Prosthecomicrobium sp. N25: one gene and its partners. The protein of the gene in region 2 binds, or shares a complex with, the protein of the main gene of each other region. Links are inferred from orthologs where the notes say so. Each region holds a gene or a part of one and is shown on either strand. Other genes may lie near its edges.

Evidence for each region.
Region 1: the proteins of secY (region 2) and secA are in contact, whole or in part, in a crystal structure (PDB 3DIN), measured with the Thermotoga maritima proteins. The link is inferred for Prosthecomicrobium sp. N25 from one-to-one orthologs. Residues at the interface, in WP_004081795.1 of Thermotoga maritima: Glu108, Gly109, Glu110, Glu111, Ala236, Glu237, Arg238, Arg239, Ile240, Thr241, Ile242, Gln243, Tyr244, Ala245, Arg246, Arg247, Val248, Thr249, Gly250, Arg251, Arg252, Val253, Tyr254, Gly256, Ala257, Ser258, Thr259, Tyr260, Leu261, Pro262; in WP_004082002.1 of Thermotoga maritima: Glu261, Ala262, Arg263, Lys300, Ala301, Arg302, Thr303, Ile304, Ile305, Leu323, Tyr324, Asp325, Pro326, Val329, Ser330, Tyr333, Ile336, Lys340, Phe345, Val349, Glu363, Phe364, Tyr374, Ser375, Gly376, Gly377, Glu393, Ile395, Thr482, Ser483.
Region 3: secY (region 2) and secG share a complex: the UniProt entries of both Escherichia coli proteins name them as parts of the sec protein translocase complex. The link is inferred for Prosthecomicrobium sp. N25 from one-to-one orthologs.

The regions. Positions count from the first base shown.
Region 1 is NZ_JBBCAT010000002.1:890,775-895,414, forward strand. The notes cover bases 374-3,796. They hold secA (preprotein translocase subunit SecA), read right to left. Parts: upstream 3,457-3,796; coding sequence 574-3,456; downstream 374-573. In the rest of the region: WBG79_RS18975 (TadE/TadG family type IV pilus assembly protein), read right to left, coding at 1-353; WBG79_RS18985 (peptidylprolyl isomerase), read left to right, coding at 3,803-4,633. UniProt on the Escherichia coli protein: Required for protein export, interacts with the SecYEG preprotein conducting channel.
Region 2 is NZ_JBBCAT010000004.1:224,106-228,320, reverse strand. What follows is about bases 459-3,456. They hold secY (preprotein translocase subunit SecY), read right to left. Parts: upstream 2,625-3,456; coding sequence 1,293-2,624; downstream 459-1,292. Other genes in these bases: rpmD (50S ribosomal protein L30), read right to left, coding at 3,212-3,403; rplO (50S ribosomal protein L15), read right to left, coding at 2,713-3,192; WBG79_RS23280 (adenylate kinase), read right to left, coding at 718-1,296. In the rest of the region: rpsM (30S ribosomal protein S13), read right to left, coding at 40-408; rpsE (30S ribosomal protein S5), read right to left, coding at 3,488-4,036; rplR (50S ribosomal protein L18), read right to left, coding at 4,095-4,215. UniProt on the Escherichia coli protein: The central subunit of the protein translocation channel SecYEG. Consists of two halves formed by TMs 1-5 and 6-10.
Region 3 is NZ_JBBCAT010000001.1:2,943,552-2,947,480, forward strand. Bases 531-3,242 are described here. They hold secG (preprotein translocase subunit SecG), read right to left. Parts: upstream 2,227-3,242; coding sequence 1,834-2,226; downstream 531-1,833. Other genes in these bases: WBG79_RS13385 (CTP synthase), read right to left, coding at 531-1,601; tpiA (triose-phosphate isomerase), read right to left, coding at 2,414-3,160. In the rest of the region: more of WBG79_RS13385, read right to left, coding at 1-530; WBG79_RS13400 (peptidylprolyl isomerase), read left to right, coding at 3,404-3,929. UniProt on the Escherichia coli protein: Subunit of the protein translocation channel SecYEG. Overexpression of some hybrid proteins has been thought to jam the protein secretion apparatus resulting in cell death; while this may be true it also results in FtsH-mediated degradation of SecY.

The DNA of each region.
Region 1 (4,640 bases), on a different replicon or contig from region 2:
GAGACGGACACGCCCTTGGCGGCGGAGTCGACCGCGATGGTCGGGACCAAGTTCGGCTCGGTCGCGGCGATCACCGCCTTGGCGGCTGCGGTCGCGGCCTCCACCCTGGCGGAGGTGGTTGTGTAGCGGCTGTCGTTGAAGACCGCCGCCGCGGCGAGAGACGCCGCGTCCGAGGCGTTCTGCAGCCTCTGGCGCTGGCTCTCCCAGACCGCCTTGTCGATGGCGATGCCGGCAAGGCCGATGACCATCGGCATCAACAGGCCGAACGTCATGGCGACGTTGCCGCGCCGGTCACGAAGGAAGTCTCTGATCAGGCCTGACAGCGTCATGGCGGCCCCCTTGTGGTTCTCCATGACGCCACTCTAGGGGTAAAATTCCAAGCAAAGGTTCAGACGGACATCGCATTTAGAAATTGTTATACCCGGAATACATCTGCAATTCTAATTTTGAAATCTAATCAATTTCCGTAAGGCGATGTCAACTTCCGAAATTTCAGAAAATTGTAATCAATGAAAATGAAAACCCGCCGGACGGGCCGGCGGGCGAGGCTTGATCGGGACGGATCGGCCGCGGTCAGGCGACCAGGCTGCCGTGGCAGTGCTTGAACTTCTTGCCCGAGCCGCAGGGGCAGGGCGCGTTCCTGCTGACATTGCCCCAGGTGGCCGGGTCCTTCGGGTCGACGGCCTGCGCGGCGAAGCTCGCCGGCGTGGCGCTGCCCGAGAGGCCGGCCGCGAAGGCGCCGGCATCGGCGGCGGCGAATTCGTCGCGGCCGGTCAGCGGATCGATGTGGTGGGCCTGCATGGGCGGCAGTTCACCGCCGGTGAAGCCCGGGGGCGGCTCCTGCTGCTGGACGACCTCGACGCGCATCATCTGGCCGGTGACCGCCTGGCGCAGGTTGGTCAGCATGGCCTCGAAGAGCGTGAACGCCTCGGTCTTGTACTCGTTCAGCGGGTCGCGCTGGGCGTAGCCGCGGAAGCCGATCACCTGGCGCAGGTGGTCCAGGGTGACGAGGTGCTCGCGCCAGAGATGGTCGAGGGTCTGCAGAAGCACGGCCTTCTCGATATAGGCCATCATCTCGTCGCCGAAGCGCGCGACCTTGTCGTCCATGACCGTGTCGGCCGCCTTGGTGATGCGCTCCTGCACCTCCTCGTCGGCGATGCCCTCCTCCTTGGCCCATTCGTCGACCGGCAGGTCGAGGGCGACGTGCTCGCGGACGTCGGCCTTGAGGCCCTCGACGTCCCACTGCTCCGGATAGGCGTTCTCGGGGATGTGCTTGCGGACCAGGTCGGCGATGACGTCGTGGCGCATGCCGCCCACCGTTTCGCGGACGTTGTCGCCGGTCATGAGCTCGACACGCTGGTCGAAGACGACGCGGCGCTGGTCGTTCATGACGTTGTCGAACTTCAGGAGATTCTTGCGGATGTCGAAGTTGCGGGCCTCGACCTTCTGCTGGGCCTTCTCGAGCGCCTTGTTGATCCAGGGATGGATGATGGCCTCGCCCTCCTTCAGGCCGAGCTTCTGCAGCATGCCGTCCATGCGGTCGGTGCCGAAGATGCGCATCAGGTCGTCCTGGAGGGACAGGAAGAACTTGGACCGGCCGGGGTCGCCCTGGCGGCCGGACCGGCCGCGCAGCTGGTTGTCGATGCGGCGGCTCTCGTGGCGCTCGGTGCCGATGATATAGAGGCCGCCCGGGCGGGTGACGGTCTTGCCCTTGCCGCCCTCGACCTCGACCTCGTCGGTGGCGTTCAGCACGATGTCGCGGAAGCGCTCGACCTCGGCCTTGATCTCCGCGATCCTGGCGACCTTGGCGGCCTCGTCCTCGATGCCGGCGATCTCCTGGGCGACGCGCATCTCGACGTTGCCGCCGAGCTTGATGTCGGTGCCGCGGCCGGCCATGTTGGTGGCGATCGTGATCGCGCCGGGCACGCCGGCCTCGGCGACGATATAGGCCTCCTGCTCGTGGAAGCGGGCGTTCAGCACGGCGAAGAGCTTGGACGGCTTGCCGGTGCGGGCGGCCTCGTAGAGCTTCTCGAGCGCCTTGGGGTCGGCGAAGTCGATCTGCCGGTAGCCTTCCTGCTTCAGCATCTCGGCTACCAGCTCGGACTTCTCGATCGAGGCCGTGCCGACCAGCACCGGCTGCAGGCGCTTGTGGGCGCGGTCGATCTCGGTCAGGACGGCGCGGTACTTCTCGTCGGCCGTCCGGTAAACCTCGTCGTCCTCGTCGACGCGCTGGACAGGCAGGTTGGTCGGGATCTCGACGACCTCGAGGCCGTAGATGTCCATGAACTCGTCGGCCTCGGTCAGGGCCGTGCCGGTCATGCCGGCGAGCTTGCCGTACATGCGGAAATAGTTCTGGAAGGTGATCGACGCGAGGGTCTGGTTCTCCGGCTGGATGCGGACGCGCTCCTTGGCCTCCAGGGCCTGGTGCAGGCCCTCGGAGTAGCGCCGGCCCGGCATCATGCGGCCGGTGAACTCGTCGATGATGACGACCTCGTCGTTGCGGACGATGTAGTCCTTGTCGCGCTGGAACAGCGAGTGGGCGCGCAGCGCCTGGTTGACGTGGTGGACGACCGTGACGTTCTCGACGTCGTAGAGGTTCTCGCCCTTCAGGAGCCCAGCCGCGCCGAGCATCTGCTCAAGGCGCTCCATGCCGGCCTCGGTGAAGCTGGCGGTGCGCTGCTTCTCGTCGATCTCGTAGTCCTCCTTCGCCTTCAGCTGGGGAATGAAGACGTCGATGGCGGTGTAGAGGTCCGAGCGGTCGTCGAGCGGGCCGGAGATGATGAGCGGCGTGCGGGCCTCGTCCACCAGGATCGAGTCGACCTCGTCGACGATCGCGTAGGGGTGGCCGCGCTGGACCATCTGGGCGACGTCGTATTTCATATTGTCGCGCAGGTAGTCGAAGCCGAGTTCGTTGTTGGTCGCGTAGGTCACGTCGCAGGCGTAGGCCGCGGCGCGCTCCTCGTCGGAGAGGCCGTGCACGATGACGCCGACCGTGAGGCCGAGGAAGTTGTAGATCTGGCCCATCCACTCGGCGTCGCGCTTGGCCAGGTAGTCGTTGACGGTGACCACGTGGACGCCCTTGCCGGCGAGCGCGTTGAGGTAAACGGGCAGCGTGGCGACCAGGGTCTTGCCCTCGCCGGTCCGCATCTCCGAGATCTTTCCCTCGTGCAGCACCATGCCGCCGATCATCTGGACGTCGTAGTGGCGCTGGCCGAGGGCGCGCTTGGCGGCCTCGCGGACGGTCGCGAAGGCGGGGACCAGCAGGTCGTCGAGCTCGGCGCCGTTCTTCAGGTCCTCGCGGAACTGGACGGTGCGGGCGCGCAGGGCGTCGTCGGACAGCGCCGCCAGCTCGTTCTCGAGTCCGTTGATCGCCTCGACGCGCGGGCGGTAGGCCTTGACCTTGCGGTCGTTCGAAGAGCCGAACAGCTTCTTGGCGAGAGCACCGAGCCCGAGCATGGGGGCCTTTCCTTGGAACCTTGAGAACGACGAAGACCGGCCGGCGCGGAGTCTGCGCCCGCGCGGCCGCGCATGGAACTAGCATGTCCGGAAGGCGCCCCCATGGCCCGGCCGATCCTTCCGGCCCCCCGGATCGTCAACTCTCCGTGCGCACGCGAGGGGCGGCGGAGGCGGGGAGCTCGGCACGCGAGCCCGACCCCGTCGGGAACGGGGGGCTGGCGAGAGATAAGAGCCACCCTCCCAGTTGTCAACGCTGCGGCTTTGGACCAATGTCCGCACCGAATTCCACGGCCTCGCCCCAATCGTCTGCGAGGTCCGGGCGTCAGACCCACCGAAGGAAACACCGATGTCGAAGGCAACGAGAAACACGATCCTGGCCGGCATCCTCGCCGCCACCGCCCTGGTCGGCGGCGCGGCCGCGGCGCAGGACAAGCCGGTCGCGACCGTGGACGGCAAGCCGGTCACCGAGCAGGAACTCGCGCAGGTCATGGGCAACATGTCCCAGCAGCTCGCGCAACTTCCCGAGGGCGCGCGCCGGCGGGCGGCCCTGGACCGGCTCATCGACATGAAGATCCTGGCCGCCGCCGCCGACAAGGACGGGCTCGGCAATTCTGACGATTTCAAGCGGCGGCTCGACGCTGTGCGCCAGCAGCTGCTCATCAACGAATACATCCGCGTGAAGGTCGACGCGGCCGTGACCGACGCGATGGTCAAGGCGCGCTACGACAAGGACGCGGCCGCCTTCACGCCGCCGGAGGAGACCCGGGCTCGTCACATCCTGGTGAAGAGCCGGGACGAGGCGGCCGGCATCATCGCCGACCTGGGCAAGGGCGGCGACTTCGCCAAGATCGCCACCGAGAAGTCGCAGGACCCGGGCTCGGCCAAGGAGGGCGGCGACCTCGGCTACTTCTCGCCCGGCGACATGGTGGCGCCCTTCGAGGAGGCCGCGGCCAAGCTCAAGGCCGGCGAATACACCCAGGAGCCGGTCGAGACCCAGTTCGGCTTCCACGTCATCAAGGTCGAGGACCGGCGCAAGCAGAAGGTCCCCGGCTTCGACGAGGTGAAGGACCAGATCCGGCAGGCGGTGGTCGGCGAGCGCTTCGCCGAGGCCCTGCAGGAGATGAAGAAGAACGCCAAGATCGAGGTCGACGAGGCGGCCATCGCGCCGAAGAAGTAGAAGCATC
Region 2 (4,215 bases):
GGCCGGCGGCGCTCGCGCGCGGCCGGTCCCGCCCCGTCCTTACTTCTTCTTGCCGGCGATCGCCTTGGCGGGACCCTTGCGGGTCCGCGCGTTGGTGTGCGTCCGCTGTCCGCGCACCGGCAGGCCGCGACGATGGCGCAGGCCGCGGTAGCAGCCGAGGTCCATCAGGCGCTTGATGTTCATCGCGACTTCGCGGCGAAGGTCACCCTCCACCATGTAGTCGCGGTCGATCACTTCGCGGATCTGCAGCACCTCGGCGTCCGAGAGCTCGTTGACCCGGCGCTCGGGCTGGATCCGGACCTTGTCCATGATCTCCTGAGCCTTCCGCGGGCCGATCCCGTGGATGTACTGAAGCGCAATGACCACGCGCTTGTTCGTCGGAATGTTCACGCCTGCAATGCGGGCCACGGCAGTCCTCTCCAGTCGATCGGGTCGTCCGGGGACGACCACGTTCCTGAGCCTCGTCCAGGCCCGAAGGGGTCGCACACAAGACGACGAGACCGGTGCCGGTCCCCCTCGGGGCCCCGACGCCGATCGCATGGATGTCGCGATTGAGGGTCGGGATATAGAGATTCCACGAGCGGGCGTCAACCCGTCCGGGGTATCCAGCCGCCCGCCGCCGGACGCCCCGCGAGGGGGCCGCTCCGGCGCCGGGCCGATCGTCGTCGGACGCCCTCCTGCGCGGCCGCGCCGCCGGTCCCTCGACCGGCGGCCGCCTCAGCCGAGGATCGTCTCGATGTCCTTCGTCACCGCGTCGATCGGCTTCATCCCGTCGACGGTCCTGAGTTCGCCCGTCCCCGCGTAGTAGGACGACAGGGGCGCGGTCTTCTCGCGGAACTCCACGAGGCGCTTCTTGAAGCTTTCCGGGTTGTCGTCCGCACGGACCTGCCCGCCCGCCGCGATCGTTTCCCGGACACGGGTCTCCATCCGCCGGACGAGCGCGTCCTCGTCCACCTTGAGCTCGATCACCGCGTCGAGCTTCATGCCCTTGGAGGCCAGCATCCGGGTCAGCGCCTCGGCCTGCGGCACCGTCCGCGGGAAGCCGTCCAGGATGAAGCCCTTCTGGCAGTCCGCCTGATCGATCCGGTCCGCGACCACGCCGACCACGATGTCGTCGGAGACGAGCTGGCCGGCGTCCATGACCGCCTTGGCCTTGAGCCCCACCTCGGTTCCCGCCTTCACGGCCGCCCGCAGCATGTCGCCGGTCGAGAGCTGCACGATGCCGTGCTTCTCGACGAGCCGCTGTGCCTGGGTCCCCTTCCCGGCCCCCGGAGGCCCGAGCAGGATCAGTCTCATTTCCGTCCCCCTTTCAGCTTCGCCCGCTTGATCAGACCTTCGTACTGGTGGGCGAGCAGATGTCCCTGGATTTGCGACACCGTGTCCATGGTCACCGAGACCACGATCAGCAGCGACGTGCCCCCGAAATAGAACGGGACGCCGGTCCAGGAAATGAGGAATTCGGGTAAGAGACAAACGACGGTGATGTACATCGCGCCGACGACGGTGATACGGGTCAGCACGTAGTCGATGTATTCGGCGGTGCGCTCGCCCGGCCGGATGCCGGGGATGAAGCCGCCGTGCTTCTTCAGATTGTCGGCCGTGTCGGTCGGGTTGAACACGATCGCGGTGTAGAAGAAGCAGAAGAAGATGATCAGCGCCGCGTAGAGCACCATGTAGGCCGGCTGGCCGTGCCCCAGGAACGCGGTCACGCTGGTCAGCCACCCGCCCGCCTGGCCCGCCTGGAAGTTGGCGACTGTCGCCGGCACCAGGAGCAGCGAGGAGGCGAAGATCGGCGGGATGACGCCCGAGGTGTTCAGCTTCAGCGGCAGGTGCGACGACTGCCCCTGCATGATCTGATTGCCGACCTGGCGCTTCGGATACTGGATCAGGAGCCGGCGCTGCGCGCGCTCCATGAACACGATGAAGGCGATGACGACGACGGCCAGCACGATGATGCCGAGGATCGCGCCCGTCGAGATCGCGCCCTGCCGGCCGAGCTCGAGGGTGCCCGCGATCGCCCGCGGCAGCTCCGCCACGATGCCCGCGAAGATGATGAGCGAGATGCCGTTGCCGATGCCCCGCGACGTGATCTGCTCGCCGAGCCACATCAGGAACATGGTGCCGCCGAGCAGGGTCAGCACGGTCGAGACACGGAAGAACAGGCCCGGGTCGGCGACCACGTTGGTCGAGCCCTCGAGGCCGACCGAGATGCCGTAGGCCTGGAAGACGGCCAGGATCACGGTCAGGTAGCGCGTGTACTGGTTCAGCTGCTTGCGGCCCGACTCGCCCTCCTTCTTCATCGCCTCGAAGGACGGCAGCACCGTCGTGAGCAGCTGGACGATGATCGAGGCCGAGATGTAGGGCATGATCCCGAGCGCGAAGATCGCCATGCGGCCGACCGCGCCGCCCGAGAACATGTTGAAGAGGCCGATGATGCCCGTCTGGGCATTGTGGAAGGCCTGCGACAGCGCCGTGGGATTGATGCCCGGCAGCGGCAGGTAGGTCCCGAGGCGGTAGACGAGCAGCGCGCCGAGGGTGAACCAGATGCGCTTCTTGAGTTCCTCGGCCTTGGCGAAGGCACCCCAATTGAGGTTCGCTGCGAGTTGTTCAGCTGCCGAAGCCATTCGCCTCTCCGATTGCCAGGATGCCCGCCCCGAGACGGGAAACCGGGGCCGCCTCAGGAAGCGGCCCCGGTCGTGTTCGCCTTCGGTGTCACGCCTCGGCGGCGGCCTGCGCCAGGAGCGCCACGACCTTGCCGCCGGCCTTCTCGACCGCCTCGGCCGCCGGCTTCGACGCGCCGGCCACCTCGAAGGTGACGGCGGCGGTCAGTTCGCCGGGCCCGAGAAGGCGGACGCCGTCCTTGACGCGCCGGATGATCCCGGCGGCCTTGAGGGCCTCCGCGGTCACGGTCGCCTTCGGATCGAGCTTGCCGGCCTCGATCGCGGCCTGCACCTTCGCCAGGCTGACCTCGTTGAGGTCGAGGCGGAAGATGTTGTTGAAGCCGCGCTTCGGCAGGCGCCGGTGCAGCGGCATCTGGCCGCCCTCGAAGCCGTTGATGGCCACGCCGCGGCGCGCCTTCTGGCCCTTGACGCCCTTGCCCGAGGTCTTGCCCAGGCCCGAGCCGATGCCGCGGCCGAGCCGCTTGCCGGCCTTGACGGCGCCGGGGTTGTCGCTGATCTGGTTCAGCTTCATGGGGATCGATCCCTAAATCTCACTCGTCCACGACGCGGACGAGATGCTGCACCTTGGCGATCATGCCCCGCACCTGAGGAGAGTCCTTCAGGGTGGAACGGCGATGCCGCTTGTTGAGGCCGAGGCCGATCAGCGTGGCCCGCTGGTCGCCGGGACGGCGGCTCGGGCTGCCGGTCTGCTCGACCGTGACGGTCTTGTCGGTGGTCGACATTGGGACGATCCCCGTGTTTCTTCAGCTATGGACGAGGCCGCCCTGGTTCAAGCGGCCCCGGCTCTGTCAGTGATCGCCGGACGGTCAGGCTTCTGCGCCCGCGTCGACACCCTCTTCGCGGCGCCGCGCCTGCAGGGCCGAGACCTTGATGCCGCGGCGCGCCGCGACCGAGCGCGGGCTGTCCTCGTGCTTCAGGGCGTCGAAGGTCGCGCGCACCATGTTGTAGGGGTTCGACGAACCGAGCGACTTCGCCACCACGTCCTGGACGCCGAGCGTCTCGAACACGGCGCGCATCGGGCCGCCCGCGATGATGCCCGTGCCGGCCGGAGCCGCCCGCAGGATCACCTTGCCGGCGCCGTGATGGCCCGCCACGTCGTGATGCAGCGTGCGCCCCTCGCGGAGCGGCACGCGGACCAGGCTGCGCTTGGCCGCCTCGGTCGCCTTGCGGATCGCCTCGGGAACCTCGCGGGCCTTGCCGTGGCCGAAGCCGACGCGGCCCTTCTGGTCGCCGACGACGACGAGCGCCGCGAAGCCGAAGCGCCGGCCGCCCTTCACCACCTTGGCGACGCGGTTGATGTGCACCAGCCGGTCGACGAATTCGCTGTCGCGCTCTTCCCGCTCACGCGTAGCCATAGTTACCGTTCCTTCCCGCGCAGCTTGAAGAAGCGCGCATAAGTCTTTCTCAGATCGATCAGAACTCGAGGCCGCCCTCGCGGGCCGCTTCGGCCAGCGCCTTGACGCGGCCGTGGTAGATGTAGCCGCCGCGGTCGAAGACGACCTTGTCGACCCCGGCCGCCTTGGCGCGCTCCGCC
Region 3 (3,929 bases), on a different replicon or contig from region 2:
GCACTGATGAAGGAGGTGAAGAGCGGGTGCGGCTCGAAGGGGCGGCTCTTCAGTTCGGGGTGGTACTGGACACCGACGAACCAGGGATGGTCCTTGAGCTCGACCGTCTCCGGCAGGACGCCGTCGGGCGACATGCCCGCGAAGGACATCCCCTTGGCCTCCAGCCGATCGCGGTAGGCGATGTTCACCTCGTAGCGGTGGCGGTGGCGCTCCAGGATCTCGGTCGCGCCGTAGATGGACGAGATCAGGCTGCCGGGCGCGAGCCGGGCCCGGTAGGCACCGAGCCGCATGGTGCCGCCGAGGTCGCCGCCCTCGGAGCGGCGCTGCAGCTCGTTGCCCTGCAGCCACTCGGTCAGGAGGCCGACCACGGGCTCCGAACACGGACCGAACTCGGTTGAGTTCGCCTCCGTCACGCCGGCCAGATTGCGCGCCGCCTCGATGACCGCCATCTGCATGCCGAAGCAGATGCCGAAATAGGGAATGCCGCGCCTGCGAGCATAGCCGGCGGCCGCGATCTTGCCCTCCGTGCCGCGCTTGCCGAATCCGCCGGGAACCAGGATGCCGTGCACGTGCTCGAGGAACGGTGCCGGGTCCTCCTTCTCGAAGACCTCCGATTCGATCCAGTCGATCTTGACCTTGACCTTGTTGGCGATGCCGCCGTGGGTCAGCGCCTCGATCAGCGACTTGTAGGCGTCCTTCAGCCCCGTGTACTTGCCGATCACCGCGATGGTGACCTCGCCCTCCGGGTTGTGGATGCGGTCGGAGATGCTCTCCCAGCGCGACAGGTCGGGCTTCGGCGCGCCCGTGATCCCGAAGGCCGCCAGAACCTCGTCGTCGAGACCCTCCCGGTGATAGGCGATCGGGACGTCGTAGATGGAGGCCACGTCGAGCGCCTGGATCACGGCCGAGGGGCGCACGTTGCAGAAGAGCGAGAGCTTCTTGCGCTCCGATTCCGGGATCTCGCGGTCGGCCCGCACGAGCAGGATGTCGGGCTGGATGCCGATGGAGCGCAGCTCCTTCACCGAATGCTGGGTCGGCTTGGTCTTCAGCTCACCCGCGCTCGGGATGTAGGGCATCAGCGTCAGGTGGATGTAGACGGCGTGTCCGCGCGGCAGGTCGTTGCCGAGCTGGCGGATCGCCTCGAAGAAGGGCAGGCCTTCGATGTCGCCGACCGTCCCGCCGATCTCGACCAGCACGAAGTCGTAGCCCTCGTTGCCGGCGACCACGAACTCCTTGATGGCGTCCGTCACGTGCGGGATCACCTGGACGGTGCCTCCGAGATAGTCGCCACGCCGTTCCTTGGCGATGATGTCCTGGTAGATCCGGCCCGTGGTGATGTTGTCCTGCTTGTTCGCGGGACGGCCGGTGAAGCGCTCGTAGTGGCCGAGGTCGAGATCGGTCTCGGCGCCGTCGTCCGTCACGAAGCACTCACCGTGCTGGTACGGCGACATCGTGCCGGGATCGACGTTGAGGTAGGGGTCCAGCTTCCGGAGCCGGACCTTGTAGCCGCGTGCCTGCAAGGCCGCGCCGAGAGCGGCGGAAGCCAAGCCCTTGCCCAGGGAGGAAACCACGCCGCCGGTGATGAAGACGTACCGCGCCATGGACCTCGACCCTATCTGGCGGCCGGCCGATTCGCAAAACGGCGGCAAGCCACTGCGCAACAAAACAGTGGACATCCCCGGCGGACCTTCCCGGCCCCGGCGCGACGTCCCGGCGATCTCATGTCACGGGGCGCGTGGGGGGTGGCCCGAACGGCCCGTCCCTGCCCGCGCCCGCCGGCGCGCTGCCGCGCCCGAAGAAGAAGCGGCGCCGTCTGCCGGCGCCGCCCGTGGTTCACTGCTGCGGCGCCGGGGCCGGCGCGGCCGGGCGCTGGAGCTGCTGCAGCTGGTCGAGGATGCCGCCGCCCTGGCCCGGCGCGGCGGGAGCCGGCGTGCCCGGGGCGGCCGGCGCACCCTGCCCGGCCGGCGGAGCGGCGCGGTCGAGGATGGAGGACGGCCGCTCGGTATGGCCGCCGGCGAGGATGGCCAGCACCAGGGAGGTCACGAAGAAGGCCGTCGCCAGAATGGCGGTGGCACGGGTCAGCACGTTGGCGGTGCCGCGGGATGACATGAGGCCGCCGCCCCCGCCGCCCATGCCGAGGGCGCCGCCCTCCGAGCGCTGCAGGAGCACGACGCCCACGAGCGCCGAAACGACCATCAGATGAATGACGATGATAACGGTTTCCATCGATCGCCCAGATGTCTCCGCGCACGGCAGGGCCGCGGCGGACGATTGTGCAAGCCGAAAGCGTCCGGCCGGACCGTGACCGGCCCGTCCAGACGCTCACATGGGGAGCCGCGAACGGCGGCGCAAATTCGGGGGCCGTCTTACACGAGCTTTTCCACGAAGGCCAGAGCGCCGGACCGAAGGGCCGTCACCGGTAGGCGCCCGCGATCCCCAGGAAGTCCGCCGCCTTGAGGCTCGCGCCGCCGACGAGCGCGCCGTTCACGTTGTCGACGGAGAGAAGTTCGGTCGCGTTGGAGGGCTTCACCGAGCCGCCATAGAGGATGCGCACCCCGCGCCCGGCCCCGCCCAGCGTCGCGACCAGCCGCTCGCGGATGAAGGCGTGCATCTCCGCCACGTCGGCGGCGGTCGGGGTGAGGCCGGTGCCGATGGCCCAGACGGGCTCGTAGGCGACGACGAGGGTCTCCGCGGTGGCACCGTCCGGCAGGGACCCGGCGAGCTGGCCGCCGACCACCTCGAGGGCCTTGCCGGCCTCGCGCTCGGCCCGGGTCTCGCCGACGCAGACGATCGCCGCGAGGCCCGCCCGAAAGGCCGCCTCGGCCTTCGCCTTGACGGTGGCGTCCGTCTCGCCGTGGTCGGTGCGCCGCTCCGAATGGCCGACGATGACCGCCGTCCCGCCGGCGTCGCGGATCATCTCGGCGGCGATGTCGCCCGTATGGGCGCCGGACGACTTGGGATGGCAGTCCTGTCCGCCGATGGCGATGCCGGTGCCGGCGGCCGTCTCGGCGAAGAGCGCGAGGAGGGTCGCGGGCGGGCAGACCATGAGATCGACCTCGGCGGAGAGCGCGGCGTCGTAGCCCTCGGCCATGGCGCGGAGCTCCGCGGCGGCGGCCCTGAGCCCGTTCATCTTCCAGTTCCCGGCGACCAGCGGCTTCATTCGACGCGCTCCTTCTTCCCTGCGGGCCAGCGGCGGTTCGGTAGCAGAAGCGGGACGGCGGCGCGAGCCCGCTTTTCGGCGGCCGGCGGCGCGGTTCCGGGTCGTTTGCCCGCCTTGCTCTCGCCGGACGCTCTCCCTATAGTCCGCGCCGCTCGCGGGGGCCCTCCCGCAGGTCGACGGATGCCGGAAAGAGTGGTCCCAGCCGGGCCGGCGGCATCCCCCTCAGGAACCGGTTCCGCCTCCATGCTCGACGTCCTGCGCCGCAGTGCCTCCGGATGGGTCTCCAAGATCCTCCTCGCCTTCCTGATCGTGAGCTTCGGCGTCTGGGGCATCGCCGACGTGTTCCGCGGCTTCGGCTCCACCACGGTCGCCGAGGTGGGGCACACGAAGATCAGCGCCGTCGAGTTCGATACCAACTATCGCCGGCAGATCGACCAGATCGGCCGGCAGCGCGGCCGGCCCATCTCGCGCGACGAGGCGCTGCGCGCGGGACTGCCGAACCAGCTTCTCAACCGGATGATCTCGGACGCCACGCTCAACGAGGCGGCGCGCCGATTCCGGCTCGGGGTGAGCGACGCCGAGGTGGTCCGCCAGATCCAGTCCGACCCGACCTTCCAGCCCGCGGCCGGCCGTTTCGACCGGGGCCTTTTTGCCCGCACGCTGCAGCAGAACGGCTGGAGCGAGGACCAGTACGTGGCGCTCGCCCGCGAGGCGGCCAACCGCCAGCAGCTGATCGACGGGGTCGCGGGCGTGATGCCGGCGCCCAAGG